Linked DNA regions of Methylomagnum ishizawai. The protein of the gene in region 2 interacts with the protein of the main gene of each other region in a pairwise test. Links are inferred from orthologs where the notes say so. Each region holds a gene or a part of one and is shown on either strand. Other genes may lie near its edges.

Region 1 (6,764 bases), 3.5 Mb from region 2 along the record:
CGGGTGGCTTGGTCGTCCATGTGGGTTTGGAGCCGGGCGATGGCCGCGCCGAGCGGGTCCCGGTCCGGCACGCCCACCCGCTGGGCGAGTTCGGGCGGCGGGAGTCCGCGGTTTTCCGGCAGGCCCGAGCGGCGGTGGCGGGCGGCGTACTGGTCCACGCCGATGCGGAGTTGGTCCAGGTCGGCGCGTTCCTCCGCATCGGGCTTGAGCCGGTCGTAGCCGTCGATGGCGGCGTAGAGCGCTTGCAAGGCGGCCCCGGCCCGGTCGTAATCGCCGGGATCGCGGTGGAGGATCCACTCCTTGAAGTGGTGGACGAACCCCCCGTAATCCCAGGCGGTGCGGATTTTCTCCAACTGCCGGGCGGCGCGCAGGGCGTTGTGGTGATAGTCGTACCAATCCTGGCCGAGCCGGGAAACCCAGGTGTGGCTCAGCAGGGCGAAGACGGCGAAGGCCAGCGCGATGACCAGGGCGATGCCCAGGGTCGGGCGGCAAGTCTCCAAGGTTGGGGGATGGGGTGGGGGTGGCATGGCGGGTGAGCGGGCTATTGGCATGGGAAGCGGGTGGACCTGCGCGGCGGAACGGCCATCGGCCTGGGCCGGTAGCCGCGAGCTTATAACCAAAGGGGTCGGTTTTATATATATTAGCGGTTTAAGCGGATTTGGCTTTTGATATTCCTCGGATCGAAGCGCGGCACTGGTTTTGGAAGTTTTGAATATGAAACAGTTCCCACGGGGGTTTTGTATTATTGCTCGGCACAGTAAGCTGAAACTTGCTGCCGATACGCCCCGTCCGTCCCCCGAACTTTGGAGATCAACCCCATGGACCCACAATTCTGGCTAGACCGCTGGCAAAACCAGGAAATCGGCTTCCATCTCGACGGCGTCAACCCCTTGTTGGAACGCCATTGGTCCGCCCTGGACGCCCCGGCGGGGTGTGCCGTGTTCGTGCCCCTGTGCGGCAAGAGCCTGGACCTCGTGTATCTGCGGCGCTTGGGCCATCCCGTGGTGGGGGTGGAACTCAGCGCCCTGGCGGTCGGGCAGTTCTTCGCCGAGAACGGCCTGGAACCCCGCGTCGCCGAGCGCGGCCCGCTGCGGGTGTTCGAGGCCGGGGGCATCACTTTGTACCAGGGCGATTTGTTCGCGCTCACCCCCGCCGACCTGCCCGCCATCGGCGCGGTGTACGACCGCGCCTCGCTGATCGCCCTGCCGCCCGAGCGCCAGCCCGCCTACGCCGAGCATCTACTGGCCCTGGTCCCGGCGGCCGCGCCCATCCTGCTGATCGCCTTGGACTATCCCGCCGGGGAAATGCAGGGACCGCCATTCTCCACCCCGGCGGCGCAGGTCGAACGCCTGTACGGTCCGCGCCGCGCCATCGACGCGCTCGAAGTCCTCGATGCCCTGGCCGATAGTCCGGCGCTCCGGGCGCGGGGCTTGACCGCCCTGGGCGAGACCGCATGGCGCCTGCGCGCCCCCGGTTGAGGCTGTGTCCCGGAACGGGACCGTTCATATTGATTGACAGCCGGCCCATATTTGTTGGAGCCTCCCGCTGTCTGTGTCCACCCCGAGGCCCAAGGCGGCGGAGATGAAAACCCCCGAAGCGTTCCTGCCCGATTTCTGTTCCCTGACCACGGCCTTCATGCTGATCCTGGGCAGTTTGTTGCTGGCCTTCGTGCTGGCCCTGGCCGATTTTTCGCCGCGCTACGATTTCCTCACCGAGGTGGGGCTGCGCGGTTTGTTCATCGCCTGGATCGCCTGGCTGAGCGCGGCCTTGTTGTGCGCGATGCGGCGCTGGCTGGGGGCGTGGCGGGCGTTCCGGGCGGGGGCCGCGGCCTTCGCCACGGTATTGCTGGTGACGCTGGCGGTCGGCGGCGTGGCCCAGGCCGGGCTGGCGCGGATCGGCTATCCCGAGGGCACCGGGCTGGAACCCTGGGCGTTCTATGGGCGCATCCTCGCCATCAGCGCCCTGGTCACCCTGGCTTGGTTGCGCCACCAATATGTGCAATCGCGCTGGCGCTCGCAAATCCGGGCCGAATCCATCGCCCGGCTCGACGCCCTGCAAGCGCGGGTCCAGCCGCATTTTTTGTTCAACAGCCTCAATACCATCGCCAGCCTGATCCGCAAGGAACCGGCCACCGCCGAGGAATTGCTGTTGGATTTGGCCGAGGTGTTCCGGGCCATCCTCAAGAAAACCGGCAAGCTGGTGCCGCTGTCGGAGGAAATCGCCCTGACCCGCCAGTATCTAGGGATAGAACAATACCGGCTGGGACCGAGGCTCAAGGTCGCCTGGGATATGCGGCAGGCGCCGGGCGACGCCTTGCTGCCGCCCCTGAGCCTGCAACCCTTGGTCGAGAACGCCATCCGCTACGGTATCGAACCCGCCCTGAATGGCGGCAAAATCGAAATCCAGGGCCGTTTGGCCCGTGGCAGCTTGGTGCTGAGCATCCTCAACAGCTTGCCGGAAGAGGTGGTCCGCCGCTCCCGGCCCGGCAACGGCGTGGCCCTGGAGAACCTACAGGCCCGTTTGGAAAGCTGTTTCCCCAACCGCGCCCGTTTGTATACCAGCCAAGCCGATGGCCGGTATCAAGTGCGCATCGTCATTCCCTACCAAGGTGCGGGACATGAAAATCCTCCTCGTTGACGACGAACCCTCGGCCCGCGACCGGCTGCGCGGCCTGCTCGCGGAAATCGACCCCGCCACCGAAATCGTCGGCGAGGCCGGCGATGGCGGCGAGGCATTGCGCTTGATCGCCAAGGCCGCGCCCGACCTGGTGTTCCTGGATATCCTGATGCCCCGGCTCGACGGCATCGCCACGGCGCGGGAAATCTCCAAGCTGGCCGAGCCGCCCGCCGTGGTGTTCGCCACCGCCCACGACGATTACGCGGTGGACGCCTTCGAGCTGAGCGCCATCGATTATTTGTTGAAGCCGGTGCGCAAACAGCGCCTGGAAGCCGCCCTGTCCAAGGCCAAGCGCTTCACCGGCGAAGCCTGGAGCAAGCTGGCCGAAGCCCTGCCGCCCGAGCGCCGGCCCGCCCGCAGGCATTTGTGCGTCTACCGCCATGGCGAATTGCGCTTGGTGCCCTTGGCGGCGGTGGCCTATTTCCGGGCCGACAACAAATACACCACGGTGCGCTTCGACGAGGGCGAGGCTTTGCTGGACGATTCGCTGGTGTCCTTGGAACGGGAGTTCGGCGAGAGTTTCATCCGCATCCACCGCAACGCCCTGGTGGCGGTGGACCGGGTCGAGGGTTTGCACAAGCTGCCCGAGGGCGGCATGGGGATGCGTTTGGTCGGCGTGGCGGAATTGTTGGAGGTCAGCCGCCGCCATTTGCCCGGCGTGCGCGAGCGCTTCCGGCAAATCGGCGGTTTGGTGCCGTGATGGTGCGGGTTTTCCCGGTTTTGGAGGTCGCGATGAAGATGCCTAGCTGGTTCCGGCCCGCCGTGGCCTGGGTGGTATTGGCCGCGCCGCTGTCGGCGGGGGCCGAGGCTCCGGCCATGGTGCGGGGGCAGTTGCTGTATGTGCCGGTGTATTCCGAAGTGCCCTATGGCGACAAGGGCTTGAATTTGAATTTGACCGCCACCTTGAGCCTGCGCAACACCGACCGCGGCCATGCCATCCGCTTGAAGCGCATCGATTATTACGGTGCCACCGGGAGTTTGGTGCGCGCCTATCTCCGGCAGGCCGAGACCCTCAGGCCGATGGCGTCCACCGAGGCCATCGTCAAGGAATCGGACCGGAGCGGTGGCATCAGCGCCAGCTTCCTGGTGGAATGGGAAAGCGACGCGCCGGTGTCCGCGCCGGTGGTCGAAGCCTTGATGGTGAACAGCACCTATAACCAGGGCTTGGCGTTCAATAGTCCGGCGCGGGTGTTGGAAGAGCGGCGGTGATCTTGCCGAATCGGTCGGTGGTTCATGGTTTGGATAAACTCTAATTAAAAGGGCGGATTGATGGCAATTTTATTGGTGGGCGCGGTGCTGTGTATGGCCGCATTAATCACGTCGGCGTGGCTGATGACCTTTGCCCGGTGGTTTCCGATAGAGGGCATAGATAAAAAATTCTTGGTCGATTATAAAACCATGATTAGGGCGCACGTCGATTATGCCCTGATGGCGCTGTTTAATTTGGCCTTTTACGGCGCGGGCGTCGATTTGCCCGTGTTCGCGTGCTGGTGTGTGGCGATTGGCGGTTTCGCCAACCCCACGGTTTTTGTCATCGCCGCGTTTGACCCGGATTTTTGGAACAAGACCCACTGGAAGATTTATACGGCAGCCAGTTTTGTGATTACGACCTTGGGTTTTTTGGGGGTTGGCATCGCTTTTCTAAAGCACGTTTTGTGAGGGGTTAAGATAAAACCCTTGGGATGGGAGAAGATAGGCCGCTGGAAAACCCCAATGCCCCGGATTCCGCCGCCATCCATCCGGGTTGGGTCGATGTCTGGTTTAACCGAAAGGAGGTTTTGAATGATCGAAAGAACCGGGCGCTGCCTATGCGGTGCCGTCACCTTCACGCTGGTGGGCGAACCCCTGGCGGTCCGGGTTTGCTGGTGCCGCGATTGCCAGCACCTCGCCGCGAATGGCAGCGTGAACGCCATGGTGCCCGCCGAGGCGCTGGTGGTCGCGGGGACGCTCTCGGCATATACCAAGCAGGCCGATAGCGGCAACACGGTCACACGCCAGTTTTGCCCGGCTTGCGGTACGCAGCTCTTCGCGCAATCCTCAGGCCGGCCCCAATTCCGGGTGGTGCGTATCGGCAACCTGGACGATCCGTCGTCGCTCCGTCCCGGCATGAATATTTGGGCCGCGAGCGCCCCTGGCTGGGCTTGCCTCGACCCGGCGCTGGAGCGGGTGGAACAGCAGCCTACACCGCCGCCACCCCGCCAATCCGCATAACCGGGCGGGTTCCGCCCTACAGCCCCCGGAAAATCCCGAACACCGCGTCCAGCCCCAGCAAACCCGCCGCCATCACCAGCGAATACAACAGCATGAACAGCGCGATGGTTTCGCCCGCCATCAGGCCGGCGGGATAGCCGCTGGGCCGGTGGCGCAGGGCGAAGGCATAAAGCCCCGCCAGGGTCTGCGACACCACGAACAGCGCGAACACCAGCAGGAAGCGCTCCTGGAACCTGAAACCATGGGCGGCCACGTCGCCGACCACGGTCAACAGCATGGGCGTATACAGCGAGCAGGCGGGCAGGGCCAAACCATAGGCCAGCGGCAGGGACAGCCGGAGCCTGTCGGTTTTCAGCGCCGCCCATAGCAAGGCCGGCACCCATAGCAGGTTGAGTCCGAACATCAGGGCGGCCAGGGCCAGCGCGTCCGCCGGGGTGGTGCCGGCGGGGTCGAGCAATAGGGAAATCAGCCGGTGGAGCAGGGGATGGGCTTTGTACAGGAAGGGATTCATGGATATGGGCGCGGTCCAAGCGGAATCGGGGCCGGACGGCGGATCGTCCGCCCCGGCGTTATAATGCGGCGTTTTTTACCACAGGAACCGCGTCGAAAGCGTGTTTCCCCTGTCGCCGACACCCGCCCATGCTCAGTTACCGCCACGCCTTCCATGCCGGCAACCACGCCGATGTCTTCAAACACCTCGCCCTGTGCTGCCTGGTGCGGGCCTTGCTCCACAAGGACAAGCCGTTTTTCTACCTCGACACCCATGCCGGGGCTGGCCGCTACAACCTCCATGCGGAGATGGCCCGCAAGAACCGCGAACACGAAACCGGCATCTCGCGGCTATGGGACGAGCCCAATCCGCCCGCCGGGGTCCGCGAATACCTCGACGCCGTCCGCGCCACCAATCCGGGCCGGGAACTGCGCTGGTATCCGGGTTCGCCGCGCATCGTCCGGCCCTGGCTGCGCGACCCGGACCGCATGGCCCTGTGCGAACTCCATCCCAACGAAGTCCATCTCTTGGAGGCCGAATTCGCGGGCGACCGCCAAGTCCGGGTCGAGCATCTGGACGGCTACCAAGGTTTGAAAGCCCTGCTGCCGCCACCCGAACGCCGTGGCTTGGTCCATATCGACCCGGCCTACGAACTCAAGGACGAGCGCAAGCGCTTGTTGCAAGCGGTGAAGGAAGGCTACAAGCGCTGGGCCACCGGCATCTACGCCATTTGGTATCCGATCCAGGACCGCGCCACGGCGGACGATTTCCTGCGCCGCTTCAAAAAGCTGGAGATTCCCAAGGTGCTGCTGGCGGAATTCTCGGTGTTGCCGGACGCGCCGTTCCGCCTCAACGGCAGCGGCATGATCGTCATCAATCCACCCTGGCAATTGGAGGAGCAATTGCGGGCCGCTTTGCCCTGGCTGTGGGAGCGGCTCGCGGTCGGGCGGCAAGGCCGCTGGCGGGTGGAATGGCTGGCCGGGGAGCGGGAGCGCGGTGCCGAATGATCCGTCCCGCCCGTCTGGAAGACCTGGAAACCCTGGTCCGCATCGAGAACACCAGCTTCGAGACCGACCGGATTTCCCGGCGCAATTTCCGCTACCTGCTGACCAAGGCCAATGCCGCCACCCTGGTCTACGAGCAAGGGGGCGCGGTGTGCGGTTATGCCACGACCTTGTTTCACACCGGCACCTCGCTGGCCCGCCTTTATTCCTATGCCGTCGATCCGGCTTGGTTGCGGCGCGGCATCGGGGCCGCCTTGGTGCAGCGCTGCGAAGCCCTGGCCTTGGAGCGCGAATGCATCGCCCTGCGCCTGGAAGTGCGGCGCGATAATCCGGCCTCGCTCAAGCTGTTCGAAAAACTCGGCTACCGTTATCTGGAAATCGTG
Region 2 (6,575 bases):
TTGAAGCGGGGGTCGTCCGGCGTCCCTTCCAAAACCCCGCCACTCTCTTCCCGCGGCTTCCATTGCACCACCGCCTCGATCTGGCGGGCCAGGGCGAAATCCTTGTCGGTGATGCCCTTGGCCGAATGGGTCGTCAGTTTCACGATCACGAAGGCATAGGACACGGTGAGGTCCGGGTGGTGCCAGGCGGCTTCCGCCAGATGCCCGACCGTGTTCACCACCATCAAGCTGGCCTTCCAGCCGCTGGTGCGGTATTTGCGCCGGATCCAGCCGTTTTCGTAATACCAGTGCGGTAGCTCCTGGGCGAGGCGCTCGCTGATTTGCGCCTCGGTGTAGGTTGTTTCCGTGGTCATGGCTTGGGTTCCTCTGGGTTGAAGGGACGGCAGGTTCCGGTTTCCGCCCGGCCCTGTCAAGCGGGGCGTCAGGGCGCGGCCACCGTGATCCGGCTGGTGGCCGGGGCGCTGTCGTGGGTGCCGTCGTTGACGATGAGCTGGACTTGGTAGGTGCCGGCCTGGTCGGCCACGAAGCTGGGCGAATCGGTGTCGGCATCGGCCAGGGTGGCTTGGCTGCCCTGGGGCTTTTGGGTGAAGGTCCAGCGGTAGTCGAGGTCCGCGCCCTCGGGATCGTAGGAGGCCGAGCCGTCCAGATAGACGGTATCGCCGGTCGCGGCGGTTTGGTCGAAGCCGGCGTCCGCCACCGGGGGCGTGTCCGCCTGGGCCGAAGCCACGATATTGGCGAGGGCCGGGGCGCTATCCACGACGCCATTGTTGACGACGAGTTGGACTTGGTAGGTGCCGGCCTGGTCGGCCAAGAAGCTGGGCGAATCGGTGTCGGCGTCGGCCAGGGTGGCTTGGCTGCCCTGGGGTGCCTGGACCAAGGACCAGCGGTAGCTCAGGTCCGCGTCCTCGGCATCGTAGGAGGCCGAGCCGTCCAGGTAGACGGTGTCGCCGACGCCGGCGGTTTGGTCGCCCCCGGCATCGGCCACGGGCGGCGGGTTGGCGACGGTCAGCGTCAGGTTGGCGGGGTCGCTGGCGGCGTTGCCGGCGGTGACCAGCAACTGGATTTGGTAGTTGCCGGGCTGGTCCGGGGTCAGGCTGGGCTGGGCGCTGGCCGGGTCGCTGAGGCTGGCCGTGCTGCCGGTGGGCGCGGCGGCGATCGACCAGGAATAGCGCAAGGGCAATCCCCTGGGGTCGCTGGAGCCGGAGCCGTCCAGGGTGACGGTGTCGCCGAGGGCGGGGTTCTGGTCGGGACCGGGCACCGCCGTGGGCCGCTTGGTGCCGGGGTAGCCATACAGCTTGCGCTGGAATTTGAAATGGGCGTCGTCCGGGTTGGCGAAGCTGAGGCTGTTGCCCTTGACCCGTTGGTGCGGGGCCAAGCCATGATCCGGCAGGACGATGAGCAGGTAGGGTTTGCCGCCCGCCGTGGTGCCGCTGGCGTTGGCCAGGCTGATCCCGGCCGGCTCGATGGGGCCGACCACCAGGTTGATCGCCCCGTGGAAGGTTTTCTTGGCGCTACGGTTGTGAAGGGTGACCGGGGCGTCGTAGGTGTCGGTGTCCGGGTTGTAGGCGGGAACCCCGATGCTGAGGCCGATCTGCGCGCCCAGCGGAGTGCCCAGGGCGGGTTTCCGGGCTGTTTGGGACCAGCCCGCGCCGGGCCAGGCCAGGCTCGCGCAGAGTCCGACGAGGGCGGGCAGGGAATGGAAGCGATGGCATTGCCGGGGCATGGGCTTTCCTCCTGGGAGTGGAATCGAACTCGTGGGCCGGGAGGCCCGCGCCAAAAAAAGCCGGTCCAAGCTGGGGGAAGCCTGGACCGGCAAGCATGAACAAACGACACACCCAAGGGGTGTGCGGATCGAGGTTAGCAGAAGGCGTGCCGTCCGCCCCGGAATAAAAAATCCCAATGGAATCAGTGGTCCGCCGCCCGGCGGGAGGCGCGGGCACGGCGGGATGGTGGAATTGCACAAGCGCTATCGGGGGCTTGGAACCCGCGGGGGTGGATGCCGCCCGCCCGGTTTAAGGGGCGGGGGGCCGGTAGAGTCCCAGCGTCTGGATCGAGCGCAGCACCGCGTCGGGCAGCAAATAACGGGCGCTCAGTCCTTGGGCGAGGGCGGCGCGGATGCGGGTCGCCGAAATCTCCAATTGCGAGACCTCGATGAAATGGACTCCGCCACAAGCCCGCTCCCTGAGCGGCCTGGGTTCTGGCACGAGGCGTTGGTCCAGCCAGGCCCGCAGTTCGCCGGGGAAATCGGGTTCGGCGCCGGGCCGCCGCATCACCGCGATATGGGCGAGGCCGGGCAAATCCCGCCAGCGGTGCCAGCGGTGCAGTTGGAGGAAAGCGTCCAGCCCGAGGATCAGGCACAAGGGTTTCCCGGCCCCGATCTCGGCCCGGATCGAGGCCAGGGTATCGACCATGTACGAGGGGCCGGGCCGTTCCAGTTCGCGGGTATCGATGCGGAAGCCAGGTTCGGCGTCGGCGAGCGCGGCTTCCAGCAGGGCGAGGCGCTGCGCCGGGGTCGCGCCCGGCGTGTCCCGGTGCGGCGGGATTTGGCAGGGTACCAGGCGGATCTGGTCCAGGCCCAGGATTTCCTTGGCTTCCAGCGCGGTGCGGAGGTGGCCGTAATGGATGGGGTCGAAAGTGCCGCCGTAGATGCCGATCATGGGGGGTTCGCAAAGGCTGGGATGGGTGGGGCGGCAAATTTCCGCGTGGGCCTGGTTAATCTATAGTTCCATGCCTAACTAAATCATTCGCGATATTAATAGGGGGGAATGCCATGAAACTCATCCGTGTGGGGTGTGTCGCTACGCTGTTGGGTTGGTCGGGCCCGCCGCTTTCCGCGCTGGCCGACGAATCCCCGGACAACCGGCGGACCAAAGGCTCCAATCCCCAGGAAATGGTCAGCCGCCTCGAACTCCGCTACGAATACCTGGACCTGCCCGCCGGGGAGTATCTGAACCAGTTGTATTTCCGGGGCGATTACGCGTTCAACGAAAAAATGGCGGTCGGGGTGCAACTGCCGGTGGCCTTCGGTGGCGACGAAACCACCGGCACCCAATCCGGGATCGGCGACATAGCCATGGGCGGGCGGAACAAGCTCACCTTCGGCGAATCCATGGCCTGGATCACCGGGGTGGACCTGTGGTTCGACACCGCCAGCCATGGGACGCTGGGGGCGGGTTGGAACCAGGTCGTGCCCAACATGGCCCTGACCTATTGGCCCAATCGGCGGCTGCTGGTGTGGGCCATGTACAAATACACCGGCTCCTTCGGCGATGGCCGGGACAAACCGCCGATCAGCGAATCCTTGATCCAATCGGGCGGGCTGTATAACTTCCCCGGCGGCTATTGGCTGCTGTTGACCCCCGGCGTCGCGCTCAACCACGAGGAAAGCGACCAGGCCAGCCTGTTCCTGGAGGGCGAGGTCGGCAAGGTGGTCGCGCCGGGGGTGGAACTCTGGATGCGGGGCGGCGACCATCTGTTCGGCATCGGGCGCGACGAGCGGATGGGCTGGAAGGCCGAAACCGGCATCCGCTACCTGTTCCATTGAGCGCGGCTCAGGCCCGGACGTGGCCGTCGCCCAGCACCACGAACTTCAGCGTGGTCAACCCCTCCAAGCCCACCGGCCCCCGGGCGTGCAACTTGTCGGTGGAAATGCCGATCTCCGCGCCCAGGCCGTACTCGAAGCCGTCGGCGAAGCGGGTCGAGGCGTTCACCATCACCGAACTCGAATCCACTTCCCGCAGGAAGCGGCGGGCGCGGCCATAGTCCTCGGTGACGATGGCCTCGGTGTGCCGGGAGCTATGGCGGGCGATGTGGTCCATCGCCGCGTCTAAATCCGCCACCACCCGGATCGAGAGGATGGGCGCGAGGTATTCGGTGTCCCAATCTTCCTCCGTCGCCGGGATGCAGTCCTCGATCAGCCCGCGGGTGCGCGGGCAGCCGCGCAGTTCCACGCCTTTCCCGCGCAATTCCGCGGCCAGTGCCGGCAGCAGGCTGGGCGCGACGCCCTCGGCGATGAGCAGGGTTTCCATGGCGTTGCAGACGCCATAGCGCTGGGTTTTGGCGTTCAGGGCGATCCTGATGGCCTTGTCGGGGTCGCAGCGGTCGTCGATGTAGACATGGCAGATGCCGTCCAGGTGCTTGAGGATGGGGATGCGGGATTCCTCCATGATGCGCTGGATCAAGCCCTTGCCGCCACGCGGCACGATCACGTCGATGGCGTGTTCCAGCCGCAGCATCGCGCCCACGGCGGCCCGGTCGGTGGTTTCGATCAGTTGCACGGCGTCGGCGGGAAGCCCGGCGGTTTCCAGCCCTTGGCGGATGCAGGCGGCGATGGCCTTGTTGGAATGGATGGCCTCGGAGCCGCCGCGCAGGATGCAGGCGTTGCCGGATTTGAGGCAGAGCGCGGCGGCGTCGGCGGTGACGTTGGGGCGCGATTCGTAGATGATGCCGATGACGCCCAGCGGCACCCGCATTTTCCCGACCTGGATGCCGGAAGGCCGGTAGGTCAGTCCGGTGATTTCGCCCACCGGGTCGGGCAGGGCGGCGATTTCGCGGAGGCCCTCGGCCATGGTTTTGACGCGCTTTTCGTTGATGTCGAGGCGGTCGAGCATGGCGCTGTCGAGGCCGTTCCGGCGGCCCGCGGCGAGGTCTTTTTGGTTCTCGGCGATGAGGAACCCGGCTTCGGCTTCCAAGGTGGCGGCGATGGCGATGAGGGCGCGGTTCTTGGCGGCGGTTTCGGCCCGGCCGATCAGGCGGGAAGCGGCGCGGGCGTTGTGGCCGATGGTTTCGATATAGGTTTGGATGGATTCGGTCATGGCTGGAGGGTGGGATTATTGCTCGATGGATTCAAGGGTATACGGATGTCGTTGTGCTGGAAATCCGGGGCAGTTTGATTCGCCGCGCTCGACGAGGCGTCATAGGTTTTCCTCTGGAACGGACCATCCATTGGTTTCCAAAGCCGCGATACGAAGCCCGATGGCTGCCTGCGATGAATATGTGCCCCATGGAATTAACTCCTATGCCGGATTATGAGTGGAGCCGATCCGAAACCGCTTTCCCAGGCGGGGCCGCCACACACAGGCACACCGCCAACAATGCCTCCCAGGCCTCCCCCACGCCAGCGCCCTTGATGACCCGGTCGGCCTCCGCCGCCAACAACAAGGCGCGATGCACCGTGTTCCGGTCCAGCCGCCGCAGGGCCAGTCCCAGGGTTTCCTTGCGGTTGTCCCAGACCTTGAGCTTGGCATAGGCCGAGTCCTGGGAAGTTCCGCCCGCGACTTCCCGCAGCAGGGCCGCGACCAGACGGATATCCCGGCCCAGCGCCCACAGCGCCACGGCGGGGGCCACGCCTTCGGCCTTGAGCCCCATCAGCACCCGGTAGGCTTTTCCGGCCTGTCCGCGCAGGACTTCCTCGGCCAGGTCGAACACATCGTAGCGGGCGCTGTTCGCCACCGCCTGGACGATCTGCTCGTCGGTCAGCTTGCCCCGGCCATGCAGGATGTGCAGTTTCTCGATTTCCTGGGCGGCGGCGAGCAGGTTGCCCTCGGTGCGGACGGCGATGAGGCGCAGCCCGGAGTGGTCGGCCAAGAGTCCCCGCGTACTGAGGCGGCGGTCCAGCCAGCGCAGGAGTTTTTCGCCTTCCAACGGCCAGACCTGCATCACCGCGCCGATCTTGTCGATGGCTTGGCACCACTTGGCCTTCTGGTCGGCGGCGGCCAGCTTGGCGGTGCTGACGACCAGGATGGCGTCTTCCGGCGGGCGCTCGGCGTAGCGCAGCAGGGCGGCGCTGGCGTTCTTGTCCGGTTTGGCGGGGATGCGGAGGTCGAGCAAGCGCCGCTCGCCGAACAAGGAAAAGGCGTCGGTGGCCTCCCGCAGCAAGGCCCAATCGAAACCGGCGTCGGCGTAGAACAATTCCCGGTCGGCATAGCCCTGGGCCTTGGCGGCTTGGCGCAGGGCGTCGGCGGCCTCGGTCAATTGCAGGGGCTCGTCGCCGCTCAGGAGGTAGATCGGCAGCAGCTTGCGCTTGAGGTGTTCCTCCAACTGTTCGGGATAGAGTTTCACGTCGGGTTCGCCGTTTTGCGCTGCTGCCGGAGGGTGTAGGACACCTGCCGCAGCAGGGTCCGGGCGGCTTCCTTCTGCATTTCCTGGCGGTACATGTCTTCTTCGTAGCCCTGGCCCAGCGGCGTGGTCTGGTCGTTGAAGTAGTCGCGGCGGATTTCGAGTTCCTGTTGCGGGATCAGGATTTCGCCCTTGGGGCTGCGGACATCGTAGACGACCCGGTAGGTCAGGTCGAAGGTGTTGGCGCGGCCTTGCTGGCTCAGGGTGATGGGGCGGCGGGTGTGGGCGGCCGAGGTGATATGGACGACCGCGCTGGCGAGTCCCGGCGTCGGGGCCAACGCGCCGCCGAGGTTGTTCAGCGTCTGGTTGAAGTCGCCATAGAACGGGTTCTTGTTGGTGATGCCGGAGAGGTAGAGCGTGTTTTCGAGCTTGGTGCCCGGCATTTCGCCGCGCAGGTGCCAGCCGCAAGCGGCCAGCGCCAGGGCGGCGGAGAGCGGAGCGGCGAGGCGGAGCCGTCG
Region 3 (6,619 bases), 160 kb from region 2 along the record:
TCGCCACGATTCTTAGCGAACTGAACCATCGCTCGGAAGCCATCCTGGTTTCCAGCGTACTGTCGAACGACGGACTGGCGCTGGCCAGCGTCGCCTCGGGCGCGTCTTCCCCCGCCATCGACGAGGACAACCTGGGCGCGATGAGTTCGGCCCTCATGGCCCTGGGCCACAAAACCGCGGTGGAACTGGTGGGCGACCGGCTCGGCCAAGTCCTGGTCGCGGGCAAGGCCGGTTCCGTGCTGATGACCCAGGCCGGTCCCGAAGCCATCCTGACCGTGGTCTGCAAGCCGGAAGCCGAGTCGGGCACCATCCTCGGCCATATGCAGCGGGCGGCCAACGATATCGAAGCCCTGGTCTCGGCCGGCGGCACCTGATCCCCGCCCCAACCGGCGCATGCCCCAGCGCCATCCCGGCCCCGCGACGCCGGTGACACCAGACATCCCTGTTAGGCCCGCGGCGCGGGCCATTTTATTGGCCGTCCCTCCGCTATAACCGGCATTGTTATAACCAAAAAGCATCAAGGTATCGCCACTTATTCTTTCATCGCATAAAAACCGCCTGCTACAGTTCGCCGCATCTACCGCCACCGTCCCCGATACCACCATGCTGAAGCAACGCGGCGTCCTGCCCGGTTTTTCCATCACCCTGGGATTCACGGTGCTATACCTGAGCCTCATCGTGCTGATCCCCCTGTCCGCCACCTTCCTCAAGGCCGGAACGCTGGGCTGGTCCGGCTTCTGGTCGGTCATCACCGAACCCAGGGTCTTGGCTTCCTATAAGCTGACCTTCGGCGCTTCCCTGGCCGGGGCGCTCATCAACGCCGTGTTCGGGCTGTTGGTGGCCTGGGTGCTGGTGCGCTACGACTTCTACGGCAAGAAGCTCATCGACGCCCTGGTGGACCTGCCCTTCGCCCTGCCCACCGCCGTGGCCGGTATTTCGCTGGCGACGCTGTATTCCAACAAGGGCTGGATCGGGAGCCTGACCCAACCCCTGGGCCTCAAGATCGCCTACACCCCGCTGGGCGTGGTCCTCGCCCTGACCTTCATCGGCCTGCCCTTCGTGGTGCGCACGGTGCAGCCGATCCTGGAGGATTTCGAGGCCGAACTGGAAGAAGCCGCCGCCAGCCTGGGCGCGAGCCGCTGGCAGACCTTCCGGCTGGTGATCTTCCCGGCCCTGCTGCCGGCCCTGCTGACCGGCTTCGCCCTGGCCTTCGCCCGGGCGGTGGGCGAATACGGCTCGGTCATCTTCATCGCGGGCAATATCCCCATGGTGTCGGAAATCACCCCCCTGCTCATCATCACCAAGCTGGAGCAATACGACTACGCCGGGGCCACCGCGCTGGCCGTGTCCATGCTGGTGGTTTCCTTCACGCTGCTGCTCGGCATCAACGCCTTGCAGCGCTGGAGCCAACTGCGCCGCACCTGATCCGCCCGTTTCCCGAGGATTCCCCCATGTCCGCGCTCGCCCTGCCCGCTTCCGCCAACCCCGCCGCCCACCGCACCCGGGGCGAACCCGCCTGGGTCCGCTGGCTCCTGACCGCGACCGCCTTGCTGTTCCTGGTCGGCTTTTTGTTCATGCCGCTGGCCGTGGTGTTCAGCCAAGCCCTGGCCAAGGGTTGGTCCACCTATTGGCACGCGCTCGGCGACCGCAACGCCCTCGCCGCCGTCCGCCTGACCCTGATCGCCGCCTTCATCTCCGTGCCCTTGAACCTGGTGTTCGGCATCGCCGCCGCCTGGTGCGTCGCCAAATTCGAGTTCACCGGCAAAAGCCTCCTCATCACCCTGATCGACCTGCCGTTCTCGGTGTCGCCGGTGGTGTCGGGTTTGATCTATGTGCTGTTGTTCGGCTTGCAGGGTTGGATGGGGCCGTGGTTGCAGGACCACGATATCAAGCTGATCTTCGCCGTGCCCGGCATCGTGTTGGCGACGATCTTCGTGACCTTCCCCTTCGTGGCCCGCGAGTTGATCCCCTTGATGCAATCCCAGGGCAGCGAGGAGGAGGAAGCCGCCATCGTGCTGGGCGCTTCCGGCTGGCAGACCTTCTGGCATGTCACCCTGCCCAATATCAAATGGGGCTTGCTGTATGGCGTGATCCTCTGCAACGCCCGCGCGATGGGCGAATTCGGCGCGGTGTCGGTGGTGTCGGGCCATATCCGCGGCTTGACCAACACCATCCCGCTGCACGTCGAAATCCTCTACAACGAATACAACACCGCCGCCGCCTTCGCCGTGGCCTCGCTGCTGGCGCTGCTGGCCTTGGTGACGCTGGCCGCGAAGACCTTCCTGGAATGGCATCTGCGCCACGAAATCCACCGCACCTGAACCACTCCATCCCCTCCCACGGAAAGCCACCGCCCATGAGCATCGAAATCCGCGACATCCAAAAAGCCTTTGGCCGGTTCAAGGCGCTGAAGAACGTCAACCTGCACATCGAGGGCGGCGAACTGGTCGCCCTGCTCGGTCCCTCCGGTTGCGGCAAGACCACCTTGCTGCGCATCATCGCCGGGCTGGAAACCCCGGATGCCGGCGCCATCCTGTTCCACGGCGAGGATGCCACCGACCGCCATGTGCGGGACCGGGAAGTCGGCTTCGTGTTCCAGCACTACGCGCTGTTCCGGCACATGACCGTGTTCGAGAACATCGCCTTCGGCCTTAGGGTGCGGCCCAAGGAGACGCGGCCTTCCGAAGAAGAAATCCGCGCCAAGGTACATCGCTTGCTGGAACTGGTGCAACTCGATTGGCTGGCCGGACGCTATCCGGCCCAGTTGTCGGGCGGCCAGCGCCAACGCATCGCCCTGGCCCGCGCCCTGGCGGTGGAACCCAAGGTGCTGCTGCTGGACGAACCCTTCGGCGCCCTGGACGCCAAGGTCCGCAAGGAACTCCGGCGCTGGCTGCGCCGCCTGCACGACGAATTGCACGTCACCAGCGTGTTCGTGACCCACGACCAGGAGGAGGCGCTGGAAGTGGCCGACCGGGTGGTGGTGCTGAACGAGGGCCGGATCGAACAGATCGGCACGCCCGAGGAGGTCTACGACCATCCCGCCACGCCCTTCGTCTACCAATTCCTGGGCGATGTGAACCTGTTCCATGGCCGGGTCCACGACGGCCACGCCAAGATCGGCGAGGCCCAGCTCGCCTTGCCGGGCGACCCGGAACACCGGGATTCGGCGGTGTTCTACGCCCGCCCGCACGAAATCGACATCCTCCGGGACAACCCCGGCCAGAGCGCCATCCCCGCCACCGTGCTGGATATCCGGCCCCTGGGCGCGACCGTCCGCGTCGAACTGGAACGCGACGACGGCCACGGCATCGTGGAGGTGGAGCTCGCCAGGGACCGCTACAACCGCGAGGAATTGGGCCGGGGCAGCCGGGTTTATCTACAACCCCGCCGCCTGCGGCTGTTCGCCGACCGGGACGGGACCGTCCCCACCGACAAGGCGGCGTAAAGCTCCGTTCAAACAAAACGGCTACAATCCGCGTTCCTCAACCACACCTCGGATCATCCATGAGCGCAATCAGCATCGAACAAAATCTCAGCGAAGCCCGTTTGAAGGAACTGGGCGTTTCCCACTGGCCGATCTGGGAAAAGGAAGTCTCGGAATTCCCGCTGGATTTCGACGAAACCGAAACCGCCTATGTGCTGGAAGGCGAGATCATCGTGACGCCGGTGGGCGGCGAGCCGGTACGGATCGTGCCGGGCGACTTGGTGGTGTTCCCGGAAGGGCTGGAAACCGATTGGCAGGTGGTCAAGCCCTTGCGCAAGCACTACCGCCACGGCTGATCCCGCCGCTTCCGGCTTGGCAATCAAAAAGGCGTCCTGGGGGACGCCTTTTTTGTTTCTGGGGAGGTTGTTGGGCGGAACCGTTCCGCCGAGCCCGCACGCTCCCGGAATCAGGTTCCGAAGGCGTAGTCCGATAACGCGGTCGACGCGGTGCCTTGCAAGGTTCCAACCAGGGTAAGTTCCGTGGCGCTGACCGTGGCGTCGGAAGCAGACGAGACGAACTTGAAAAGGGCGCTGTCCACCCCGTTATCGACGACGAACAATCCGGCGTAGCTCTTGGCGTAGGCGCTGGTCGCGGAACCGATCACCGCCGCCGCGCTGGTCGCCGTGATGGTTCCTACGATATTGCCGGTGACGACGACCAGTTCATTGCTGGGCGCGAACCCTCCGGGGCTAGTCGTCAACTTAGCCCGCGTAGGTCCGATTAGCGACAGCGTAATCGGACGGTTTTCAATCATCGCCCGCCACCGAGATACTCCCATCGCCGCACCAATCCATGGGATAAATATCCTTCTCCACATACCGATGGAATATCGAATAAGGCCATTCCGAAACCCGCCGCACCCAACCGTGCTTGAGCGGGTTCATATGCACGTAATCCACATGGCGTTCATAATCGGCGTCGTCGCGGATCGCATGTTCCCAATAATGCCGCTGCCATACGCCGCGCTCCCCCGCCGCTTGGCGGACTTCGGAACGGCGTTCGGTTTTCGGGAGTGCCCTCGAAAACCCGCTTTTGATCAACCGCCAACGGGTGCTGAAATCGCTGTCCCCCGGCGGCAGGGTCCAAATGCAATGCAGGTGTTCAGGCAAGACAACCCAGGCATTTATTTGGAAAGGGTGGTGGTTCCTCACATTCTTCACCGTGGCACGTAACAAATCGATTTCGCTCACTAGCAAGTTATTACCACGCCTCTGCAACAAGTTCACGGTGAAAAACCAAGTGCCGCCAGGGATGAACGCACGTCGATAATTGGACATATAGGTGCCAGAATTAATCAAGAGACATTATTAAAAACCCAATTGTTACGTAGATTCACAAACTCATGCTGAAATCCGGCATGGCAAACGTCTCAACCATCATCAGATGGCCTATCTGTGAATCAGGATGTGAACCCATAGATTCTGGTTATCTATGGCCGAAGAATGACCGGACTAAAGGCCGATATGACTATTATTCCGTTTCCTGGCGCTCAGTAGGAAACGCGGCGCTGATAACTCCTGAAGTTATGTAGCGCACAGGCCAGTTCCATCACATCGTCGTCGTATCCTGACAAGGTATTACGGAACACGTCCTTCACAATCCGGCAACGTTTCACCCCGGCGATCACATGCTCAACAACGACTCTGATACTGGAAATCAGGCGGTTGTTTTCCTTTTCTTCATCCGTGAGTTCCCCGCCGCGCGGTTTCTTCTTGGGTTGATGGATATTCACCCCTTCCATTTCGTGGCCTTGAAACCCGGTGTCCCGGTAAAGATCGCTGCCTTCCGGCAAGAGGATACCCTCCTCGTCGCAGATTTTCTTATCATGCTTCTTCCCTTCGTGGGTTCCGCTCAACCCCTTGATTTGCATATCTTCCAGACCGGCAACCAGGTTGTTCTTCAGGGTGTGGGCTTTTTTTTACCGCTATAAACTCCCCTTTCCGCATCCGCGTTGGAGGGCCGGACAATACGCCTTTCGGTGCCGTCTATGCCGTAGTCTTGAGGATGTTCCTGGTTGAGTCTTTCCAACATTTCATCGGTTAACCTTGGCGGGACAAAACCGCCTTCCTGCAAGGCAAGTTTGAGTATATGGCTGAACTGATGGATCAGAATATTGGCGGCCCCCTGGCTAATACCAAAGGAATAGGCAATGACTTCCTGGAGCGGGTAGGTTTTCAGGTAGAAAAGGATGAAAAGCAGGCGATCCTCCATGGTTTTCAGCGCATGGGGTCGTCCTCCCTTGCCGGGATTCCTCTCGCTTTGCTTGGTGAACTCGTTCCAATGCCTTCCGAATAAGACGCATAGCTCAGAAAACTCTTGGACCGTCAAACTCGTCAAGCTGAGAAACGTCCTTTCATCTTGTTTTGCAGTTTCGTATGAAAACATATCACGTAATTAAAAATATTTATTTTTATGATACCAACTAAGTTAGTGGTTTTTAATAATGTCTAAGAGACATATAAACTTCCATCGAAACTATTTGTCTAAATAGTTTTTATATAATATAAAAAACCGCGAGGCGCGTCATGAACCTAGATTGGTTGAAGGATGGTAGGAAAATCCCGGATGATGTTATGTACTATATCCGTGTGATGGCCGTTAACGCTATTCGAGTCTTAGGCCATGGCCCAGAGGAAATCGCCAAGGCCTACAATTTCAATCGTCACTGCATATACCGCTGGCTTAACCAATACGACGCAGGCGGTTTCGAGGCTCTGAAAAGCGATATGCCCCCAGGAGCAACCCCTTTGGTCAGTAACGAGATGGACGAATGGCTCAAACATGTCGTTCTTAGCCATACCCCTATTGACTTCGAATACGATACGAATCTCTGGACCTGCGGCATACTGGCCGAACTGCTAAAAAGGGAATTTGCCGTCACGGTCAGCGAGTCCACGGTCAGGCTTCATCTTAAGAAACTCGGGTTCACTCCGCAAAGACCAGAATACCAGGATTCCGAACGGGATAACCGGGAAATAGAATGCTTCCTTGATACAAAATTCCCTAAAATTCAAAGGCTTGCCGAAAAACTTGGGGCCGACATCGGGTTTCAGGATGAGGCCGGGGTAGGCATTAGAACACGCTACGGACGGACCTGGGGGGAGCGGGGACAAACGCCCACCGTAAAAGTTTGCA

What was found.
Region 1: the proteins of K5658_RS18730 (region 2) and K5658_RS02715 interact in binary tests that used the Escherichia coli proteins (3 or more experiments, as listed by UniProt). The link is inferred for Methylomagnum ishizawai from one-to-one orthologs.
Region 3: the proteins of K5658_RS18730 (region 2) and K5658_RS19465 interact in binary tests that used the Escherichia coli proteins (3 or more experiments, as listed by UniProt). The link is inferred for Methylomagnum ishizawai from one-to-one orthologs.

What each region holds. Positions count from the first base shown.
Region 1 is NZ_AP019783.1:619,052-625,815, reverse strand. The notes cover bases 1,517-4,496. They hold K5658_RS02715 (LytR/AlgR family response regulator transcription factor), read left to right. Parts: upstream 1,517-2,617; coding sequence 2,618-3,376; downstream 3,377-4,496. Other genes in these bases: K5658_RS02700 (GFA family protein), read left to right, coding at 4,459-4,496; K5658_RS02705 (hypothetical protein), read left to right, coding at 3,946-4,335; K5658_RS02710 (DUF3124 domain-containing protein), read left to right, coding at 3,409-3,885; K5658_RS02720 (sensor histidine kinase), read left to right, coding at 1,582-2,637. In the rest of the region: K5658_RS02730 (PAS domain S-box protein), read right to left, coding at 1-527; K5658_RS02725 (thiopurine S-methyltransferase), read left to right, coding at 819-1,478; more of K5658_RS02700, read left to right, coding at 4,497-4,887; K5658_RS02695 (hypothetical protein), read right to left, coding at 4,904-5,398; K5658_RS02690 (23S rRNA (adenine(2030)-N(6))-methyltransferase RlmJ), read left to right, coding at 5,527-6,384; K5658_RS02685 (GNAT family N-acetyltransferase/peptidase C39 family protein), read left to right, coding at 6,381-6,764. UniProt on the Escherichia coli protein: Member of the two-component regulatory system BtsS/BtsR, which is part of a nutrient-sensing regulatory network composed of BtsS/BtsR, the low-affinity pyruvate signaling system YpdA/YpdB and their respective target proteins, BtsT and YhjX.
Region 2 is NZ_AP019783.1:4,155,249-4,161,823, reverse strand. What follows is about bases 2,684-5,474. They hold K5658_RS18730 (glutamate-5-semialdehyde dehydrogenase), read right to left. Parts: upstream 4,815-5,474; coding sequence 3,552-4,814; downstream 2,684-3,551. Other genes in these bases: holA (DNA polymerase III subunit delta), read right to left, coding at 5,026-5,474; K5658_RS18735 (hypothetical protein), read left to right, coding at 2,771-3,544. Outside these bases: K5658_RS18750 (4a-hydroxytetrahydrobiopterin dehydratase), read right to left, coding at 1-353; K5658_RS18745 (PKD domain-containing protein), read right to left, coding at 422-1,723; nadD (nicotinate-nucleotide adenylyltransferase), read right to left, coding at 2,013-2,657; more of holA, read right to left, coding at 5,475-6,060; K5658_RS18720 (LPS-assembly lipoprotein LptE), read right to left, coding at 6,057-6,575. UniProt on the Escherichia coli protein: Catalyzes the NADPH-dependent reduction of L-glutamate 5-phosphate into L-glutamate 5-semialdehyde and phosphate. The product spontaneously undergoes cyclization to form 1-pyrroline-5-carboxylate.
Region 3 is NZ_AP019783.1:4,311,026-4,317,644, forward strand. Bases 1,566-4,400 are described here. They hold K5658_RS19465 (sulfate/molybdate ABC transporter ATP-binding protein), read left to right. Parts: upstream 1,566-2,356; coding sequence 2,357-3,445; downstream 3,446-4,400. Other genes in these bases: cysW (sulfate ABC transporter permease subunit CysW), read left to right, coding at 1,566-2,321; K5658_RS19470 (cupin domain-containing protein), read left to right, coding at 3,505-3,780; K5658_RS19475 (hypothetical protein), read right to left, coding at 3,891-4,184; K5658_RS19480 (REP-associated tyrosine transposase), read right to left, coding at 4,231-4,400. Also shown: K5658_RS19450 (roadblock/LC7 domain-containing protein), read left to right, coding at 1-374; sulfate ABC transporter permease subunit CysT, read left to right, coding at 607-1,425; more of cysW, read left to right, coding at 1,452-1,565; more of K5658_RS19480, read right to left, coding at 4,401-4,761; K5658_RS19485 (transposase family protein), read right to left, coding at 4,974-5,354; K5658_RS19490 (helix-turn-helix domain-containing protein), read right to left, coding at 5,384-5,869; K5658_RS19495 (IS630 family transposase), read left to right, coding at 6,010-6,619. UniProt on the Escherichia coli protein: Part of the ABC transporter complex CysAWTP involved in sulfate/thiosulfate import. Responsible for energy coupling to the transport system.